DNA from 3 places in the Mesorhizobium sp. CNPSo 4688 genome. Region 3 is predicted to be linked to each of the others. Evidence: predicted binding sites of a transcription regulator. Region 3 holds the regulator's gene; each other region holds the start of a gene.
The links. The regulator LexA, encoded in region 3, represses DNA repair genes until DNA is damaged. The targets are predictions, from matches to a motif close to TGTTCNNNNTGTGTTCNG.

Region 1: a site for LexA is predicted at 3,051-3,068, ahead of uvrA (excinuclease ABC subunit UvrA). Genes of this name have one in related genera too.
Region 2: a site for LexA is predicted at 2,876-2,893, ahead of AC04SH_RS07580 (YifB family Mg chelatase-like AAA ATPase). Genes of this name have one in related genera too.

The regions. Positions count from the first base shown of each region.
Region 1 is NZ_JBWLUY010000001.1:321,741-326,318, reverse strand. Features, by position in the region: gene uvrA (excinuclease ABC subunit UvrA) at 1-2,900, opposite strand, end outside; gene AC04SH_RS01710 (hypothetical protein) at 3,637-3,894, opposite strand; gene AC04SH_RS01705 (ATP-dependent Clp protease proteolytic subunit) at 4,005-4,578, opposite strand, start outside.
Region 2 is NZ_JBWLUY010000003.1:389,333-393,910, forward strand. Features, by position in the region: gene AC04SH_RS07565 (GtrA family protein) at 1-63, shown strand, start outside; gene gshB (glutathione synthase) at 144-1,085, shown strand; gene AC04SH_RS07575 (Ig-like domain-containing protein) at 1,192-2,697, opposite strand; gene AC04SH_RS07580 (YifB family Mg chelatase-like AAA ATPase) at 2,988-4,520, shown strand; gene AC04SH_RS07585 (malate synthase G) at 4,556-4,578, opposite strand, start outside.
Region 3 is NZ_JBWLUY010000001.1:194,021-198,598, reverse strand. Features, by position in the region: gene AC04SH_RS01070 (ComEC/Rec2 family competence protein) at 1-1,546, shown strand, start outside; gene lexA (transcriptional repressor LexA) at 1,540-2,292, opposite strand; gene AC04SH_RS01060 (molybdopterin molybdotransferase MoeA) at 2,410-3,615, opposite strand; gene moaC (cyclic pyranopterin monophosphate synthase MoaC) at 3,615-4,097, opposite strand; gene trpC (indole-3-glycerol phosphate synthase TrpC) at 4,100-4,578, opposite strand, start outside.

The DNA.
Region 1 (4,578 bases), 130 kb from region 3:
CCCCCAGGGCGCCGTTCCAGCAGCTCCTTGAGGAACTGCCCGGTATAGCTGCGCTTTTCGCGCACGATGGCTTCCGGCGTGCCCTGTGCCACCAGTTCGCCGCCGCCGTCACCGCCTTCGGGGCCGAGGTCGAGCACCCAGTCGGCGGTCTTGATCACCTCGAGATTGTGCTCGATGACCACCACCGTGTTGCCCTGGTCGACCAGTTCGTGCAGCACTTCCAGAAGCTTGGCGACGTCGTGGAAATGCAGGCCGGTGGTTGGCTCGTCGAGGATGTAGAGCGTCTTGCCGGTCGCCTTGCGCGACAATTCCTTGGCGAGTTTTATCCGCTGCGCCTCGCCGCCTGAGAGCGTCGTCGCCTGCTGGCCGATATGGATGTAGCCGAGACCGACCTGCTTCAGCGTGTCGAGCTTGTCGCGCACGCCGGGCACGGCGGCGAAGAAATCGACGCCTTCCTCAACGGTCATGTCGAGCACGTCGGCGATCGATTTGCCCTTGAACACGACATCGAGCGTCTCGCGGTTGTAGCGTTTGCCATGGCAGACATCGCAGGTGACGTAGACGTCGGGCAAAAAGTGCATCTCGATCTTGATGACGCCGTCGCCCTGGCAGGCCTCGCAGCGGCCGCCCTTGACGTTGAACGAGAAGCGCCCCGGCTGATAGCCGCGCGCCTTGGCTTCCGGCAGGCCGGCGAACCAGTCACGGATCGGCGTGAAGGCGCCGGTATAGGTGGCCGGGTTCGAGCGTGGTGTGCGTCCGATCGGCGACTGGTCGATGTCGATGACCTTGTCGAGGAATTCCAGCCCCTCGATGCGGTCATGGTCGGCCGGATGCTCGCGCGAGCCCATGATGCGGCGTGACGCCACCTTGAACAAAGTCTCGATCAGGAAGGTCGACTTGCCGCCGCCCGACACGCCGGTGACGGCGGTGAACGTGCCGAGCGGGATTTCGGCGGTGACGTTCTTCAGATTGTTGCCGCGCGCGCCGACGATCTTCAGCCGGCGGTTCTTCTTGGGCTCGCGCCTGACACCTGGCGTGGCCACTTCCAATTCGCCCGACAGATATTTGCCGGTGATCGAGTTGGGGTTGGCCATCACCTGCTGCGGCGTGCCCTGGGCGATGATCTCGCCGCCATGAATGCCGGCGGCGGGTCCCATGTCGACGACATAGTCGGCATGCAGGATGGCGTCCTCGTCATGCTCGACCACGATCACCGTGTTGCCGATGTCGCGCAGATGCTTCAGCGTGTCGAGCAGGCGGGCATTGTCGCGCTGATGCAGGCCGATCGACGGCTCGTCCAGCACATAGAGCACGCCGGTGAGGCCGGAGCCGATCTGCGAGGCCAGACGAATGCGCTGGCTCTCGCCGCCCGACAGCGTGCCGGAATTGCGCGACAGCGTTAGATAATCGAGACCGACATCGTTGAGGAAGCGCAACCGGTCGCGGATTTCCTTGAGCACCCTGACCGCGATCTCGTTCTGCTTGTCGTTGAGCTGCGCCGGCAGGTCGGTGAACCATTTGTCGGCGTTGCGGATCGACTGCTCGGTGACCTCGCCAATGTGTTTTCCCGCGATCTTCACCGCCAGCGCTTCCGGCTTCAGCCGGTAACCCTTGCAGACCGGGCAGGGCGTTGCCGACATGAAGCGCTCGATCTCCTCGCGCATCCAGGCGGATTCGGTTTCCTTCCAGCGCCGCTCCAGATTGGGAATGACGCCTTCGAACGTCTTGGTCGTTTTGTAGGAGCGCAGGCCGTCATCATACTGGAAGGTGACCTCGCGCTCGCCGGTGCCGCGCAGGACGGCTTCCTTGGCCTCTTCGGTCAGGTCCTTGAATTTGTCGCCGAGTTTGAAGCCGTAGGCCTTGCCCAGCGCTTCCAGCGTCTGGGCGTAATAGGGCGAGGTCGATTTCGCCCACGGGCTGACGGCGCCATCGCGCAGCGAGACGTTTTCGTCCGGCACGATCAGGCTGGCGTCGATGGCGCGCTGGCTGCCGAGACCGTCGCAGGTCGGGCAGGCGCCGAACGGATTGTTGAACGAGAACAGCCTCGGCTCGATCTCCGGAATGGTGAAGCCGGACACCGGGCAGGCGAATTTTTCGGAGAACAGGATGCGCTCATGCGTCTCGTTCTTCGACTTGTTGACCGAGTCCTCCCCGGTCTGGCTGGCATCGAGCGGCCGGTCGGCGAATTCGGCCACCGCCAGCCCTTCGGCGAGCTTCAGCGCCGTTTCGATGGAATCGGCAAGCCGTGTCGCCAGATCGCCGCGCACGACGATGCGGTCTACGACGACGTCGATGTCGTGCTTGTACTTCTTGTCCAGCGCCGGGACATCGGCGATTTCGTAGAAGACGCCGTCGACCTTGACGCGTTGAAAGCCCTTTTTCTGCAGCTCCAGCAGTTCCTTGCGGTACTCGCCCTTGCGGCCGCGCACGATCGGCGCCAGCAGGAACAGGCGTGTTCCTTCCTCGACAGCCAGCACCCGGTCGACCATCTGGCTGACCGTCTGGCTCTCGATCGGCAGGCCGGTGGCCGGCGAATAGGGGATGCCGACGCGCGCAAACAGCAAGCGCATATAGTCGTAGATCTCGGTAACAGTGCCGACCGTCGAGCGCGGGTTCTTCGACGTGGTCTTCTGTTCGATGGAGATGGCAGGTGACAGGCCGTCGATCTGGTCGACATCAGGCTTCTGCATCATTTCGAGGAACTGGCGCGCGTAGGCCGACAGGCTCTCGACATAGCGACGCTGGCCCTCGGCATAGATGGTGTCGAAGGCGAGCGACGATTTGCCGGAGCCCGACAGGCCGGTCATGACGATCAGGCTGTCACGCGGCAGGTCGAGATCGACATTCTTCAGATTGTGTTCGCGTGCACCGCGAATGGAAAGATATTTATGGTCGGCCATCGCCGGTCGCCGCCTCAGATCTGGTATCAGTGGGATCGGCGGGGTTTTCCCGGCCATCCCCTATGTAGGTATTTTTGCCGCCACGTCGAGAGACGCCACACTTCTCGACCAAAACCGTTTAACCGTCTTTCGCGCGAAGGGGCAAGCGGAAAGAACAAAGGCCGAACACGCTCCTGACAAAGCTGTGCAGAAACCTGACAACGGTGTTTCAAGAACTGACCCTGACGTAAGCTCCCAGCGATCACATTTTTCGGTAACCGGCTATTCAAAGGTTGACGCCGCCGACTCAGGGGCGCAGTCTCGGGAGGTCAACGAAGCCGGCCGTCTTTCGATGGCCTCGCCGCCAACAGGTGGCCTGCGAGACGCCGCGGGCTTTTGCGATTTGCGCTTCGGACGACAACAGTAGCAACGGACATAGGAGCGGAGCATGACGCCACCGGATAGTCCCTTGAGGCTCCACATCTCGTTGGAGCCGCGGCGGGCATAAGTGCCAGGGTTTAGCGTTTTCGCCACCCGACAAACCGTGACCTGCCATATCCCATGAAAATCAGAGACTGCTAGTCGGATCGTCGGCTGAATGCCGCGAAGCATCCGAGACAAAAGTCGGTATAACACTACCGGCAAGTTGGATCTGGAATCCAAAAAAAGCCCCGACCGTTTGCGGAAGCAACGGCGGGGCTGCTCTTTTATTCGGCCGGCCGCGAGGGGCGCTCAGTTATGAAATGGAGCCTTAATCCTACCGGCGCGGCGGCTTGATCCCGCCTGTAGCCATATCGACGGTGATGCTGCCGGAAATCCGGACATCGGTATTGCCGATCTTGAATGTTCCGTTCTCGCCGGCGGGCAGCGCGTCGTCCGGCTCGGGCTGCGGCGCCGGCTGGGCGATGCGATAGTCGCTGGTCACGCCGGGCAAGGCGCCTTTCGGCGACTGGGACGTGCTGTCCCCGGCAAGTGCCGCGCTCGCGGTCACGGCGGTGATCGCAATGGCTGTCATCAGTCTGCTCAGGCAGTGGCGCATTGCAGGACTATAGTTTCGCGCTCAATGCGAGACCAGACCGGCGGCGTCGAAATTGACGCGACGCCGGCGCGCGTTCAATCCGGCGATCAGGCCGCCGCCTGCTTGCGGGTGTCGAAGACATGGTCGACGAGGCCCCAATCCTTGGCTTCGCGCGCGGTCATGAAGAAATCGCGGTCGAGCGTGCGTTCGACATCTTCATAGGTGCGGCCGCAATGCTGCGCGTAGAGCTCGGTCATCTGCCGCTTGGTGCGCAAAATGCCTTCGGCGTGGCGCTGGATGTCGGAGGCCTGGCCCTGGAAGCCACCCAGGGGCTGATGCAGCACGATGCTGGCGTTTGGCAGCGCGATGCGCCGGCCGGGCGTTCCCGCCATCAGCAGGAATGAAGCCATCGAGGCGGCAAAGCCCATGCACACGGTCGACACCGGGCAACTGACATATTGCATCGTGTCGTAGATGGCGAAGCCGCTGGTCACCACGCCGCCCGGCGAGTTGATGTAGAGCGAGATCTCCTTGTCGGGATTGTCCGATTCCAGCGACAGAAGCTGGGCGCAGACCAGTGCCGACATGCCGTCATTGATCTCGCCATTGATGAAGATGATGCGCTCGCGCAGCAGCCGCGAGAAAATGTCGAAGGCGCGTTCGCCGCGGCTCGATTGCTCG
Region 2 (4,578 bases), on a different contig from region 3:
GCCTCGCTGGTGGCCATGGCGCTGTCCTTCCTCGGTTACTCCCGGCTGGTCTTCGACCGCTGAGGGTCTGGGCCAAGCAAGCGCGATTGGCAGAAGCCGTGGAGTTCCGTATATCGGCGGCATAGCCCGCTGGAGACTAGAAGATGCCCCTGAAAATCGCCGTCCAGATGGACCATGTCTCCACTGTCTCGATCGCCGGCGACACGTCGTTTGCGCTGTCGCTGGAGGCGCAGCGGCGCGGCCACCAACTGTTCCACTACACGCCCGACCGGCTGTCGATGCTGGGCGGCAAGGTGTTTGCCCGCATCGAGGAGATGAAGCTCCGCGACGAGAAGGGCAATCACTACACGCTGGGCGACAAGGTGCGCACCGACCTGTCGGAGATGGACGTGATCCTGCTGCGCCAGGATCCGCCCTTCGACATGAACTACATCACCACCACGCACATTCTGGAGCGCATCCACCCGAAGACTTTGGTCGTCAACGACCCCGCCTGGGTGCGCAACAGCCCGGAAAAAATCTTCGTCACCGAATTTCCGGATTTGATGCCGGAAACGTTGATCACCAAGGATCCCCAGGAAGTCGCCGCCTTCCGCAAGGAATTCGGCGACATCATCGTCAAGCCGCTCTACGGCAATGGCGGCGCAGGCATCTTCCATCTCAGGGAGGACGACCGCAACCTCGCCTCGCTGCTCGAGATGTTCGCCCAGCTGTCGCGCGAGCCCTATATCGTGCAGCGCTATCTGAAGGATGTGCGCAAAGGCGACAAGCGCATCATCCTGGTCGACGGCGAGGCAGTCGGCGCCATCAACCGTGTGCCGGCCGACCATGATTCACGCTCCAACATGCATGTCGGCGGCCGCGCCGAAAAGGCCGAGCTGACGGAGCGCGAGCGCGAGATCTGCGCCCGCATCGGACCGTCGCTGAAAGAGCGCGGCTTCATCCTCGTCGGCATCGACGTGATCGGCGACTACATGACCGAGATCAACGTGACCTCGCCGACCGGCGTGCGCGAAGTGCAACGTTTTGGCGGCGCCGACATTGCGAGCCTGTTCTGGGACGCGGTGGAAGGCAAGCGGCACTAGCTGCAATGCCCGGAAAGGGGGAAAAGCGCGCAGCGCTTTTCCTGAGCATTCATGTAAAAACAAAGAGATAGAGCGGTTCGCCGTTTCCGTGAAACGGTGAAACGCCCTAGAACACCAGGAAATCGTCCGCGGTGACCCAGGTGCCCGGGTCGACGGCGGCAAACTTGACAGCCGCCGCGCCGCCAACCCCGTCCACATCGAACAGCAGGTCGCCAGTCACGTCGTTGTAAAGGATGTGGTCGCTGTCATCGACGGCTTTGTCACCTATCGCGAAGACTGCCGCGAAAAGCGGGCCGGCCTGCAGCCCGACAAACACGGAGCTGTCCAGGCGGATCATATCATCCTGCGCATCGAAGTCTTCGATCCTGTCGCAGTTCGCCGGTCCAAGGGAGTCGAACACGAAGACGTCCCTGCCCTCGCCGCCGGCCAGCCGGTCGCCGCCGGCACCGCCATTGAGGATGTCATCGCCAGCACCGCCACGCAGGTCGTCGGAGCCGGCGCCGCCATCAAGGGCATCGTCGCCCTCATCGCCACGGATGCCGTCCGTGCCCGCGCCGCCGCTTATGACATCATTGCCGGCGCCGCCCTTCAGCCAATCCGTGCCCGCGCCACCGATGAGGGTGTCGGCCCCGGTGCCGCCGAACAGCTGGTCGTTGCCGGCGCCGCCATCGAGCGTATCGTTGAACGACGTGCCGATGACACGGTCGCTGCCGCCTAGCGCGGTGACGAGCGCGGCACGATCATGGGCTCCATAGTTCACTGTGTTCGCGGCGTCGGTCAGCGCGATGGATTCGGCCGGTGGAGCAACCGTGATCGTAATCGTCGCCAGATTGCTGTTGCCCTGGCCGTCCGTGGCGTAAACCGTGAAGCTGTCAGTGCCGACGAAGCCCGCCTCGGGTGTGTAGTCGAACAGATTGCCGTTCAGAAAGTCGGCATGATAGTGCAGGCTGTTGCCATAGTGACCCTGGTGAAACGGATAGTGGTTGCCGTCGAAACGCGTGCTTTGCTCAAAGGTGCCGTGGTCCGGCCCATCGACGACGACAAAGCTCAGGAGATCATAGTCGGCATCGGCGGCGCTGAATTTGATGTCGTCGAGAAATTCCCCCTGCGAAACCGACACATTCAGATTGGCAACCGTGGGCGCATGATTGACGAACGTGTCGGGCTGCAGCGTGCCTCCCTCCAGGATGATCTGGTGCTGGCCGTATTGGGTGTTTTCGCCGCCGAAATACTCGTTCGCCCCGATCCAGGTGACGGTGATGGTGTTGGGGCTGTCGGCGTTGACCGAGACGATCCGGGCCGACAGGTAGGCTGCCTGGTCGGACAAAGTGCGGAGAAGATTGCCGTCATTGTCGAAGACCTGCGTTTCGACCGACGTCCAGGTCTCGGTCCTGCCTTCGTTGGTGAAGCTGGTGATGGTGAAGAAGCCGTCGAAGACATCGACCGAAGCCACGTCAATGCCGCCGAACGGGAAATCGGGCTTTGCCCCTATCGGCCCGATCACGTCGCCATCGGGTTCCGTGATGCTGAAAAGCACCGCGTCTGGGCTTGGATTGGGATAGTCGGGTTCTTCCCATACGGTGAGCTGACTGCCATTGCTTAAGGTCGGCATCCTGTTTTCCTCGCTTTGGCGCCTGGACGCGCTGCGGATGTCCCCCGATCCCAACCATACCATAGTATGCGAGTCGGATCGGTGACACCCAACCGCGACGCGCCTTTGTGGTTAATTCTGTCTCGGGCGAAGGCAGGCGTCGGCATCGTATGGTGCCGGAAGTACGGCGACACTTGCATGTTCCTGTAATGTTCTTGCCTTGGGCTGAAATCTATGGTTGTCTTGGGCCGACATCGCTCGCAGTCTGATCAGAAAGACCCGAGCGAACCGGTATCCGGGGGCTTGAACAAATGGTGGCGCGGGTTCGCACGGTTGCTTTCCAGGGCATTGAAGCCGTGCCGGTCGATGTCCAGGTGATGATCGCGCCGGGCAAGGTCGGCATGCACATTGTCGGCCTGCCCGACAAGGCGGTGGCCGAGAGCCGCGAGCGGGTGCAGGCGGCACTGCATGCGTCGGGCCTGTCGATGCCGTCGAAAAAGGTCACGATCAATCTAGCCCCGGCCGATCTGCCCAAGGAAGGCAGCCATTACGACCTGCCGATCGCGCTCGGCCTGATGGCCGCACTCGGCGCCATTCCGGGCGACATGCTGGCCTCCTATGTCGTGCTCGGCGAATTGTCGCTCGACGGCACCATTGCCGCGGTGGCCGGCGCGCTGCCGGCGGCGATCGGCGCCAATGCCGAGGGAAAGGGGCTGATCTGCCCGTTCGGCTGTGGGCCGGAAGCAGCATGGGCCGGCAAGGATTTCGACATATTGGCGCCGCGCAGCCTGATTGCGATTGCCAATCATTTTCGCGGCACGCAGGTGCTGTCGCGGCCCGAGCCCGGCATCCATGTCTCGGCGCGCGACCTGCCCGACCTCTGCGACATCAAGGGCCAGGAGAGCGCCAAGCGGGCGCTGGAAGTGGCGGCCGCCGGCGGCCACAATCTGCTGATGGTCGGCCCGCCAGGCTCGGGAAAATCGATGCTGGCGCAAAGGCTGCCGTCGATCCTGCCGCCGCTGGCGCCGAAGGAACTCTTGGAAGTCTCGATGATCGCCTCGGTGGCGGGCGAGCTCGGCGAAGGCAAGCTCACCGACCGGCGGCCGTTCCGCGCTCCGCACCATTCGGCCTCGATGGCGGCGATGGTTGGCGGCGGCTTGCGGGTGCGGCCGGGAGAGGTCTCGCTTGCCCATCACGGCGTGCTGTTCCTCGACGAATTTCCCGAATTTTCACCGCAGACGCTGGATGCGCTGCGCCAGCCGCTGGAGACCGGCGACTGCATGATCGCGCGCGCCAACCACCGCGTCACCTATCCGGCGCGCATCCAGCTGGTGGCGGCGATGAACCCGTGCCGCTGCGGCATGGCCGGCGAACCGGGCTATCGCTGCCTGCGCGGCGAGCGCTGCCGCACCGACTACCAGGCGCGCATTTCCGGCCCACTGCTCGACCGCATCGACCTCAGGATCGAGGTGCCGGCGGTCTCGGCCGCCGATCTGATCCGGCCGGATCGGGCGGAAAAGAGCGCCGCCGTAGCCCAGCGCGTGGCCCGTGCGCGCACCATCCAGCGCGAGCGCTTCGAACGGCTCGGCGTCACCAGCGCGACGACCAATGCGCATTGCTCGCCCTCGATCATCGAAGACATCGCCGTGCCGGATGCAGCCGGCCTCTCGCTGCTGAGAGACGCCAGCGAAAAGCTCGGCTTTTCCGCGCGCGCCTATCACCGCGTGCTGAAAGTGGCGCGCACGCTGGCCGACCTCGACGCCAGCGAGACCGTCGGCCGCATCCACCTGGCCGAGGCGATTTCCTATCGCATGATGTCGGAGCGGGTGGCGCAGGCGGCGTAGATCCCTCCCTCTTGAGGGGAGGGGGACGCTGGCGCTCAAGCCTTCCCCTTCAGCTCCA
Region 3 (4,578 bases):
GATCGGCGGCGCCGAAGGCGAGATTGCCGCGGCGCTCATTGTCGGTGTGCGCGCCGGCATTCCGGACGAGGTCAACGAGGCGATGCGGCGCACCGGCATCTACCACATCATCTCCATTTCCGGCCTGCACATGGCGCTGGTCGCCGGCACCATCATGGCATTGCTGCGTGGCGCCTTTGCGCTATTTCCGGATTTCTCCTCGCGCCAGCCGGTCAAGAAATATGCCGCCGCCGCGGCGCTTGTTTCCATCGCCGCCTATCTCGTCATTTCAGGCATCGTGGTTGCCGCCGAGCGCAGCTTCATCATGCTGGCGGTCATGCTTGTCGCGGTGCTGTTTGATCGCGCAGCGCTGACCATGCGCAATCTGGCGATCTCGGCCATCGCCGTCATCCTGATGTCGCCGCACGAGGTCGTCGGCCCGAGCTTCCAGATGTCGTTTGCGGCTACTGCCGCCCTTGTCGGCGCCTATGCCGGCTGGGCTGACTACCGCGCCGACAAGGTGAGAACGCCGCCCGCAAGGCGCTCGTTCGTCGGCTTCCTGTCGCGAAAATTCGTGCTGGCCATGGGCGGTCTCGCCATGACATCGATCATCGCAGGCAGCGCCACTTTGCTGTTTGCCATCTGGCATTTTCAGCGCGTGTCGCCACTCAGCCTGCTCGCCAATCTGGCGGTGATGCCGATCGTCTCGCTGGTCGTCATGCCGTTTGCGGTGCTCAGCGCGCTGGCCATGCCGTTCGGCGCCGATGGGCCGTTCCTCTATGTCATGGGCAAGGGGCTGACGGCGATGATCGCCATCTCCGCCTGGATTTCTCAGCGTTCGCCGGTCGATGCCGTCGGGCTGATCTCAATCCGCTCGGTGCTGCTGGTAGCGGTCGCCCTCGTCATCGCCACCATGGCCACCACCTGGCTGAGGCTGGCGGCCGTGCCTTTCGCGCTGGCCGGCCTGTTGACTGTGCCGCAGGTGCGCACGCCCGATGTGCTTATCTCGGAGGATGCGCATCTGGTGGCATTGCCAATCGGCGGCGGCGAACTCGCGCTCAACCGGGAACGCTCGAACGAATTCACCACCGATAATTGGAAACGGGCATTGAGAGCCGAAACCATTATCCCGCCTGAGATTTTCGAGGCAACGGACACGCGGTTCGATCTAGAGCCACTCGACTTGCCGCCAGGCTCGCCCTTCTATTGCACAGGCAATCTCTGCATTGCCCGGCACCCCGCCGGAGCCATCATCGCGCTGGCAAAAGACCGCAACACAGCGCGGCCAGCCTGCGCTTTCGCGAGCCTGATCGTCATCGACGACGCCACCGCCTACAATCCGTGCCGCGACCCGCTGGTGCTGGTCGTGACCAAGAAGCAACTTGCCCGCGATGGTAGTGCCGCCGTCTTCTTCGACCCACAATCGGCCGCGACAGCGCCAACCATCCGCTTCGCCGTCGACAAGCCCTATCGTCCCTGGCACGAGCAACGCCGCTTCTCACGCGAAGCGCGTGGAATGCCGCCTTATAAGCAGCCCGAGAAGTACAAACCTAAACCGGCTCAGTAGCGCCTGATCAGCCCAACCAGCTTGCCCTGCACCTTGACCCTGTCCGGCCCGAAGATGCGGGTTTCGTAGGCCGGGTTGGCGGCTTCCAGCGCGATCGAGGCGCCCTTGCGGCGGAAGCGCTTCAGCGTCGCTTCCTCTTCATCGACCAGCGCCACCACGATCTCGCCGGGGCTCGCCGTATCGGCATTGCGGATGATCACCGTGTCGCCGTCGAAAATGCCGGCCTCGATCATCGAGTCACCCTTGACCTCGAGCGCGTAGTGTTCGCCGCCCATAATCATGTCCGGCGGCACCGAGATCGAATGGGTCTGGTGCTGGATGGCGTCGATCGGCACACCGGCGGCGATGCGGCCCATCACCGGGATCGACACCGCGGAAACCGCGTCGTCATTGCCGGCCGACATCGAACGAGAAGAGGAGGCCGGCTTGATCTGGCGGCCGAGACCGCCTTGCCCCTGACCGCCTTGACCGAGACTGCCCTGGATGACGCTCGGCGAAAACTTCTTCGCCGCGTTGAGGCCGGGCGCGATCGAGTCGGGCAGCCGCAGCACTTCCAGTGCTCGAGCCCGGTTCGGCAGCCGGCGAATGAAGCCGCGCTCCTCCAGCGCCGTGATCAGGCGATGGATACCGGACTTCGAGGCAAGGTCGAGCGCCTCCTTCATCTCGTCGAAAGACGGCGGGATTCCGCTCTCCTTCAGGCGTTCATGGATGAACATCAGGAGTTCATGTTGTTTGCGCGTCAGCATCGCGGCCCCCACGGGTTCTGAAACCAGAATCGGAAAAAACAAACCCAGAACAAACACTATCTGTTCCAGTTGTGTTCCGCAACCTTTTAAAGTTTAATGAATGTGTTGACGTTTTGTTCAGCGTAACATCAGCACGCTGCAGGCCGCACCCGCGGCTGAGGCCGGAGCGAAGGGCTCGCGCACGATCAAGCCGTTGGCGTCGGCCAGCATTCTCAGCATCGAGGAATCCTGGATGCCGAATGGCGTTGCCACCAGTGCGCCGGCTTCATCCCGGACCACGGCGCGCACATAGTCTTGCCTGAGATCGTTGGCCGGCATCGCGGCGCCAAGTTGCGCCGGGCGAATGTCCTGCCGATGGACGCGGCCGCCGAGCTGCGCCAACAGCGGCTTCAGGAACAGCTGCGAACAGACCAGGCTCGCCACCGGATTGCCGGGCAGGCCGATGCACCTGATATCGCCGAGACGCCCGAACATCAGCGGCTTGCCCGGGCGCATGGCGAGCTTCCAGAAATCGAGCTTCATGCCTTCGCCGGTCAACACGTCGTGCACGAGGTCGTGGTCGCCGACCGAGGCGCCGCCGAGCGTCACGATAACGTCGGCCTTTGCCGCGACAGCCTTGCGCACCAGCGCCGCTATGTCGGCCTTGCGATCTGCCGCGATGCCGAGATCAAGCGCTTTGGCGCCGACAGACTGCGCGGCGGCCACAACACCGTAAGCGTTGGAGGAGATAATCTGATCCGGACCGGGGTCACGCCCCGGCGGCAGCAATTCGTCGCCGGTGGCGATGATCGCGACCAGAGGCCGGCGCACGACGTTGAGCCTCGGATGATTGGCCGACGCCGCAAGCGACAATGCGGCCGGATCGAGCACGCGACCTTTTTGCAGGAGCAGGTCGCCTTGCGAGAAATCCAGTCCACGGCGGCGGATGTTACGGTCTTTCGCGGTCGGCTCGGTGACCTCGATATGGCCATTGCCAAGGTCGCGGACATTCTCCTGGATGACGATCGTGTCGGCACCTTCGGGCACCGGCGCGCCGGTGAAAATGCGGACAGCCTCCGCCCTGCCGACAGAGCCGTCAAAGCCGCGTCCGGCCGGGGCCATGCCGATCACCGAAAGCCGCGCCGGGGCGGATGCCACATCCTGCGCCCGCGCGGCATAGCCGTCCATGGCGGACGCGTTGAAAGGCGGCTGGGTGCGTAGCGCCACGACAGGCTCCGCCAGCACCCGGTCGGCCGCATCCGCCAGCGCGACGCTCTCGGCCGGCAGCGCCGCAGCGCCGTCCAGCAGGCGCTCCAGCGCCTCGGCGACCGGGACAAGCGCCATCAGGCGCCCGCCTTGTAGTCGCCGGACTTACCGCCGGTCTTTTCCACAAGCCTTATGCCGGAAATCACCATGGCGCGATCGGCCGCCTTAGCCATGTCGTAAATAGTCAGGCATGCCACCGAGGCTGCGGTCAGCGCTTCCATTTCGACCCCGGTCTTGCCGGTGACGCGGGCGAGCGCGGTGACCCTGAGGCCGGGCAGCGCCGCGTCCGGCTCGATGTCGACCGACACCTTGGTCAACAGCAGCGGATGGCAGAGCGGGATCAGCTCATGCGTCTTCTTGGCTGCCATGATGCCGGCGATGCGCGCTGTGCCCAGCACATCGCCCTTCTTGGCGTCGCCGTCGAGGATCATTTTCAGGGTTTCCGGCTGCATCGAGACAAAACCCTCGGCAATCGCCGTGCGCGTCGTCTCCGCCTTGTCGCCGACATCGACCATGTTGGCCTCGCCCTTGGCGCCGAGATGGGTGAGGGCGGCTGGCATCCTCAGACGGCCTCTGCCGGCGTCTTGCCCGTCAGAAGCAGGCGCGTTGCCGCCGCCACATCCTCTTGCCGCATCAGGCTTTCGCCGACAAGGAAGGTTTCGATGCCGGCCTTTTGCATCCTGAGGCAGTCGTCATGGGTGAAAATACCGCTCTCGCTGACCAGCAAGCGGTCGCCCGGCACCATCGACGCCAGCCGCTCGGAGGTTTCCAGGCTGGTTTCGAACGTTCTAAGATTGCGGTTATTGATGCCGATCAGCCGCGACGAGAGTTTTACCGCGCGCTCGGTCTCGGCTTCGTCATGCACCTCGATCAGCGCATCCATGCCGAGTTCGAATGCGGTCGCTTCCAATTCGCTCGCCAAGGCATCGTCGACGCTGGCTATGATGATCAGGATGGCGTCGGCGCCCCAGGCGCGGGCCTCGTAGACCTGGTAGGGGTCAAACAGGAAATCCTTGCGCAGCGCGGGCAGCGACACCGCCT